DNA from 3 places in the Streptomyces gamaensis genome. Region 2 is predicted to be linked to each of the others. Evidence: riboswitches for the same ligand, from Rfam matches in the RefSeq annotation. Region 2 holds a riboswitch; each other region holds the start of a gene.
What was found. A riboswitch is a leader RNA that binds a small molecule or an ion and turns the genes downstream of it on or off. The one in region 2 is predicted to bind cobalamin.
Positions count from the first base shown of each region.

Region 1 (2,254 bases), on a different contig from region 2:
CCGGCGAATACCCGGGCCCGGAGCTGACGTTGCAGCAGTGGGAGGGCGCGAAGTGCCGGGACAAGAGCGACTGCTCGGCAACTGCGCGGTTCTCCCGCCACGGTGACGACCTGTACGTGATGATCCGCGTCACCGACGACATCAAGGGCTACGCGCTCGACGCCGCCAAGGACTGCAAGCGCCACTGGCGCACCGACTCGGTCGAGATCGACCTCGACCCGCAGGGCCGCTCCGACGACACCTCCACCACGTTCAAGGCCGGCATCCTCCCCTTCACCGCCCACGGCGGCGGTCCGTGCGCCGAACGCGACGGCGACAACCGTCAGGGGCCGGCGAAGAACACCGCGCCCGGCATGACCGTCGCCTCCGTGGTGACCGACGACCCGTACACCGGCTACTCGGTCGAGGCGAAGATCCCGCTCGCCGACCTGCCCGCCCCCGTCGACCCGGACCGCCTCACCGCGAACGTCCTGCTCTACGACTCCGATTCCCAGGACAGGACCGGCAGGACGCGGCTGGCCTGGTCCCCGTACGGCAGTGCCCAGGCCGACCCCTATGTGTGGGGCACCCTGCGTCTGCCCGGCTACGTCCCCCCGCCCGGGCGCCCGGCACTCGCCCCCGTGATCCCCCAGGACGCCGCGCGGAGCGCGCGGTCCCCGGCATCCCGCGACCAGGCCGAGCGCACGGGCGTACGAGCCGACGGCCGTGGGCCGTTCCCGCCGTGAGCCGATCGTGGCCCGGGTCAGTCGCGGGACGCGGTGTCGTCCTCGGTGTCGAGGGCGGGTACGGACCTGGGGCGGCCGTCCGCGGTGACGGCGACGAACGTCAGCCGGGCCGTGGCGACTTCGGAGGCGGGGCCGGAGGCGTTCCAGCGTTCGGCGGTGACGCGCACGGCGACACTCATCGAGGTACGGCCGACGCGCAGCAGTGCGGCGTGGGCGCTCAGGAGGTCTCCGGCGCGGACGGGAGCGAGGAAGGTCATGCGGTCCACGGAGACGGTGACGGCCGGGCCGTCGGCATGCCGTCCGGCGGCGGCCGCGGCCGCGTCGTCGATGAGTTTCATCACGACACCGCCGTGGATGGTGCCGTAGAGGTTGGTGTCGTGCTCGCTCATGATGTGGGCGAGGGTGACCCGGGAGTCGGCGGGGGTCTTGCGGGTCCGGGCCGGGGTGGTGTCCGTGCCCAGGGGGCTCGTCGTCATGGCAACTCTCCTTCGCGAGCTGGCCTGTGAGCCCGCGAGGAGGTGCCGGCACGGCGCGGCCGCCGCGCTGCCGGCCCGCCCTCGAAGGTCACCGGGTGGTCCGCGTGCGAACGCCGCACGCGGGCAGTGGCAGGTCTTCGGACTCGCGGGCGTCTCTCGTGGGGCACGAGCTGCCTAGTGGCCGTCGCTTCCCGGACCGGGGTCCAGTGCGTATGACGGCGGTCGTTCCCGCTCACCGCTGCGGGGCAGTCCCGGATTTCCACCGGGTTCCCTCTTGCGACGCCTCCCGCCTGGCGGACGGGCGCGAACCAGCTGCGTGATCAGCATAACCGCCGCGTGCGGGGCCGGACGGTCCCTGGGCAGGCAGCTCTCCGTCGACGAGAACAGCAGTACTTTCGTGCCGTATCCGGTCGAGCCGTGAGCTCTGCTGCATGTGTACGGGTGCCGTCTCCCGCGAGGGAGTTCAGCCGGCGGCCTCGAACAGCTCCCGTGCCGCGGTGAAGGCCCGGGCGAGGGATGCCGGGTCCGGTCGCAGGTCCGCCGTGATCGTGTCGAGGCCGCGCAGGCCCGCGCGGTCCAGCAGTCGTTTCTCGTTGGTGGCCCACTCGCCGCGCGCGGCGAGGACCGCGTGTGCCGTCTCCAGTGCGGCGGTTGCCAGTGCGCCGGCCGCCTCGGTGGCCCGGCCGCGCGGTACGTACGCGCCCTGGGCGTACTGGAGGGTCAGGGCTGCCCGGCTCCTCCACCACGGCGGGGCCGACTCGCGCAGGGCTTCCGGGTGGTCGGGGCGGGGCAGGGTGCCGCGCAGGACCCGGCCCAGGGCGAGTTCGGCGACGATCAGGTAGCTGGGGATGCCCGCGAGGTGGAACATCAGCGGTTCCCAGTGGAAGCGGCCCTCGCGTGCTTCGGCGAGTTCGTGCTCGACGGCGTCGAGGTCGCGGTAGTGGACGTCGACGTGTCTGCCGTCGATCGTGAGCCAGGCTCCCCCGTTGAAGACGCCACCGCCCCAGGCGCCGAGCTCGGACACCTCGCCGTCCCAGCCGACGGCCCGCAGTG
Region 1 is NZ_JBHSPB010000006.1:282,185-284,438, reverse strand. Features, by position in the region: gene ACFP1Z_RS12465 (sugar-binding protein) at 1-725, shown strand, start outside; gene ACFP1Z_RS12460 (acyl-CoA thioesterase) at 743-1,201, opposite strand; cobalamin riboswitch at 1,313-1,530, opposite strand; gene ACFP1Z_RS12455 (nucleotidyltransferase domain-containing protein) at 1,665-2,254, opposite strand, start outside.
Region 1: linked by a shared signal. The riboswitch ahead of ACFP1Z_RS12460 (acyl-CoA thioesterase) and the one ahead of metE (5-methyltetrahydropteroyltriglutamate--homocysteine S-methyltransferase) in region 2 are both predicted to bind cobalamin.

Region 2 (2,254 bases):
CGCTGACGCCGACGCTGTTCCTGGTGCTGGGCCCGCTGGGCCAGTCCACGACGGCCGTGAACAACCTCGCCGACGCCGCCCCCGGTGCGCTCGCCGGCCCGTACGCGCAGGCCGCGGCCCCCTTCGCCGTCCTGTACGGCACCCCGGTGACCGGTTTCGCGCTGCTGTGGCTGGCGCTGGCGACGGCGATGGTGGTGCGGGCGCTGCGGCAGGGCATGGGCTTCGCGATGACGTGGTGGGGGTTCACCTTCCCCATCGGTACGTGCGTCACCGGCGCCGCCGGCCTCGCCCGGCACACCGGTCTCACCGCGTTCACCTGGCTCGCGGTGGCCCTGTACCTCGTGCTCGTCGCCGCGTGGGCGACGGCCGCGACCCGTACGCTGCTCGGTCTGGTCAGCGGCAGGCTGCTCGCAGCGCCGCGCCCAGCACCCGCGGTGCCCGCGTCAACGACGGCCCGTACCAGGTGAGATGACGTCCGCTGACGAGCGCGCAGGGCAGTCCGGGGAAGGCCTCGGGGCCGTCGTCGGCGGTGAAGCGGTAGGGCTCGTCGGGCAGGACGACGAGCCCCGCTCCGCACGCGTTGAGCTCGTCGATGCCGATGCGGGGATAGCGTTCGGCGTGCCCGGCCCAGGCGTTGGCCACGCCCAGCCGGGCCAGCAGGTCGCCGGCGAAGGTGTCCCGGCCGAGCACCATCCAGGGCCGGCGCCACACGGGCACCACGGCCCGTACGGACGGCTCCCCGGCCCGTACGTCCCGCCACGCCTCGCGCGCCTCGGCCAGCCAGCCGGGCCGCTCCAGTCCGCAGCCGGCCACCAGGACCCGCTCCAGCTCGGTGAACGCCTGCTCCAGGGAGCGGACTTCGGTGACGAGCACCCGCAGCCCGGCGGCCCGCAGCGCGGCCAGGTCGGCGGGCCGGTTCTCCTCCTCGTTGGCGACGACGAGGTCGGGGGCGAGGGCGGCGATCCGGGCGGTGTCGGGGTTCTTGGTGCCGCCGATCCGGACCGCGTCGAGGCCCGGCGGACGCGTGCACCAGTCGGTGACGCCCACCAGCAGTCCGGGGGCGCTCGCGGCCACCGCCTCGGTGAGCGAGGGCACGAGCGAGACGACCCGGCGGACAGCGGTGCGCATGGCCATGATCACAGAGTATGCCGCGCGCGCAACTCCTGTGGCTAGACTGCGCGGTGCAGCTGGTTCGCCCCGTCCGCCAGGCGGGAGCGTCGTAAGAGGGAATCCGGTGCGAGTCCGGAACTGCCCCGCAGCGGTGAGCGGGAACGACCGCCGTCATACGCACTGGACGCCCGTGGCGTCCGGGAAGCGACGGCCAGTAGGTGCCCGGCCCTTCGGCCGGGTGCGCCCGCGAGTCCGAAGACCTGCCACTGCCCGCACACTGGAAAGCGGGGTGCGGTTCCGCACGAACTCGCGAAGGAGAGTTCCGTGAACGCAACGCGTACTGCGCGTGTCCGCCCGACGCTGCACGGCTACCCCCGGCAGGGCCCCGACCGGGAGCTGAAGAAGGCCGTCGAGAGCTACTGGAAGGGCCGGATCACCCAGGATCAACTGCTGGCCGAGGCGGCCCGGTTGCGTGCCGCCGCCCGTGAGGAGCTGCGGGCCCGCGGCATCGCGGAGATCCCCACCGGGGACTTCTCGCTCTACGACCACGTCCTGGACGCCACCTGGGCCGTCGGCGCGATCCCGGCCCGGCACCGGGCGGCGGCACGGACGGACACGCACACCGATCTGGACGTCTACTTCGCCATGGCGCGCGGCACCAAGGACGTGCCGCCGCTGGAGATGACGAAGTGGTTCGACACCAACTACCACTATCTGGTTCCCGAGTTGGGCCCGGACACGGTCTTCACGCCCGACTCCCGCAAGCAGGTCGGCGAGTTCACCGAGGCCCGCGAGGCCGGATACTCCGCCCGGCCCGTCCTGCTCGGCCCGGTCAGTTTCCTGCTGCTGGCCAAGCCCGCCCCGGGGGTGGCCGCCGGCTTCGAGCCGCTGACGCTGCTGGACCGGCTGCTGCCGGTGTACGCGTCGCTGCTCGCGGACCTGCGGGCCGCGGGCGCTGCGTGGGTGCAGCTCGACGAGCCCGCCCTCGTCCAGGACCAGCCGCCCGCCGTGCTGAACGCCGTCGCCCGCGCCTACCGGGACCTGTGCGCCGTCGAGGACCGGCCCAGGCTGCTGGTCGCCTCCTACTTCGACGAGCTCGGCGAGGCCCTGCCGGTGCTCGCCGGGTCCGCCGTCGAGGGACTGG
Region 2 is NZ_JBHSPB010000016.1:19,415-21,668, reverse strand. Features, by position in the region: gene ACFP1Z_RS23790 (TDT family transporter) at 1-467, shown strand, start outside; gene ACFP1Z_RS23785 (helical backbone metal receptor) at 394-1,134, opposite strand; cobalamin riboswitch at 1,171-1,392, shown strand; gene metE (5-methyltetrahydropteroyltriglutamate--homocysteine S-methyltransferase) at 1,435-2,254, shown strand, end outside.

Region 3 (2,254 bases), on a different contig from region 2:
GCCATCGCGCTCGGTACGTACCTGGGCGGCTGGCGCATCATCCAGACCCTCGGCAAGGGTCTGACGGACATCAGGCCCGCGCAGGGCTTCGCCGCGCAGACCGGTGCCGCGACCGTCATCCTCGCCTCCTCGCACATCGGTTTCGCGCTCTCCACGACGCAGGTCTGCTCCGGTTCGATCATGGGCGCGGGGCTGGGCCGCAAGGGCGGCGTGGTGCGCTGGTCGACGGCGGGCCGCATGGTGATCGCCTGGTGTCTGACGCTGCCGGCCGCCGGTCTGGTCGCGGGCGGGGCCGCGCTCCTGGCGGAGCAGGGCGACTGGGGTGTCGCCGCGGTGGCGGTCCTCGGTCTCGCGGTGAGCGGAGCGATCTGGCTGGCCTCCCGCCGCAGGCCCGTCACGCACGACAACGTCACCGATTCCCCCGCGGAGCCGCAGGCCGAGCCGGTGGGTGTGGTCACGGCCGCGATCCAGGCCGTCGCCCCGCCGCCGCCCGCCGCGCTCGCCGCCACCGCCACCGCCGCCCCCGAGCCCGCGCCCGCCGCGGCCGCGAGCTGACCGGAGAGAAGCGATGAACATCAACTGGGCAGCTCTCGGGCAGGTCTTCGGCGTCAGCCTCGTGGTGACCGTCGGGCTGGTCGGCGTCTTCACCCTCGGCATCGTCGGCACCTCCCGCAAGGCGGGTACGGACGCTTCCGCTTCCGGGGGCGCGACGCCCCTCGCGCGCACCGGCGCGTACCTGTGCTACGCGGTGTGCGCGGCGGCCGTCGGCTACGGGATCCACCTGATCGTGGCCTGAGCCCGCGCCGCCTCCGCTTCGCCCCTGTCCCGCCGGAAACGGCAGGGCAGGGGCATCTTCATGCCTGATGAGGCGAGTTGACGGGCCCTCGCGGACCGTGGTGGACTTCCGGAGCCAAACGGCGACAGCGCAGAGGAAGCCGGTGCGAATCCGGCGCGGTCCCGCCACTGTCACCGGGGAGTGTCCCCCACTGTCAGGCCACGGCCCGCCCTGAGCGGCGGGCGGGAAGGCCGGGGCGACGCGGATCCGGGAGCCAGGAGACTCTGGGTCGCCGGTCACGTCGAGCCAGGGCGCGGACCCTGAGTGAGGACACATCGCATGCGCGGCCGCCTTCGACCACTGCCCTGCCGGACGGAGCACTCGGGCCCGGGCACGGTCTGATCCGATGCGCGCCGAACACCTCGCCTTCGCGTGCGGTGCCGCGCTCGGCCACCTCGGCGATCTCGCCTTCGGCGATCCGCGCCGCGGCCATCCGGTGGCCGCGTTCGGGCGGGCCGCGCAGGCCGTCGAGCGGCGCCTGTGGCGCGACCACCGCGGGCGCGGGGCGCTGCACACCCTGGTCTGCGCGGGCGGTACGGCCCTCGGGGCCGCCCTGCTGGCCCGTACCGTCCGTACCCGGCTGCCCGCCCCCGCGCGTGTGCCCGCCGAGGTCGCCCTGACCGCCGTCGCCACCTGGGCCGTGCTGGGCGGGACCTCGCTGGGCCGGGAGGCGCGGTCGGTCGCGAAGGCGCTGGAGGCCGGGGACCTCGACGCGGCGCGCGAGCGGCTGCCGCACCTGTGCGGGCGCGACCCGCAGGCGCTGGACGGGCAGCAGATCGCGCGGGCCGTCGTGGAGTCGGTCGCCGAGAACACCTCCGACGCCGTGGTCGGCGCCCTCGTGTGGGGGGCGCTCGTGGGCGTGCCGGGGCTCGCGGGCTTCCGCGCGGTCAACACCCTGGACGCGATGGTGGGGCACAAGTCGCCGCGCTACCGGCGGTTCGGCTGGGCCTCGGCGCGGCTGGACGACGCCGTGGGCTGGCCCGGCGCCCGGCTCACGGCGGTACTGGCCGTGCTGGCCGGCCCGGATCCGCGGACCGCGTGGCGGGTGGCCCGGCGGGACGCGGCCCGGCACCCGAGCCCCAACGCGGGCCCGGTGGAAGCCGCGTTCGCGGGCGCGCTCGGGGTGCGGCTGGGCGGCACCCTCGCCTACGGCGGCCGTGTGGAGCACCGGCCGGTCCTGGGCGCGGAGCTGCGTCCGGTGGAGGTCGCGGACATCGAGCGCGCGGTGCGGCTCTCGCGCCGGGTCGCGTTGCTGGCGCTCGGGGTCGCGGCCGGCGCGCGCACCACCGGGCAGGCGCTGCGCGCGGGCGGGATCCGGCGTGCGGCGGGCAGCATCTCGAAAGGCGTCCCGACAGGCGTCGCACAAAGCATCGTGAACGGGGCGAGGGGGAGGAACCGGTGACAACAGCGGTACGGGGC
Region 3 is NZ_JBHSPB010000012.1:51,842-54,095, forward strand. Features, by position in the region: gene ACFP1Z_RS20105 (inorganic phosphate transporter) at 1-555, shown strand, start outside; gene ACFP1Z_RS20110 (hypothetical protein) at 569-796, shown strand; cobalamin riboswitch at 930-1,059, shown strand; gene ACFP1Z_RS20115 (cobalamin biosynthesis protein) at 1,182-2,237, shown strand; gene ACFP1Z_RS20120 (cobyric acid synthase) at 2,234-2,254, shown strand, end outside.
Region 3: linked by a shared signal. The riboswitch ahead of ACFP1Z_RS20115 (cobalamin biosynthesis protein) and the one ahead of metE (5-methyltetrahydropteroyltriglutamate--homocysteine S-methyltransferase) in region 2 are both predicted to bind cobalamin.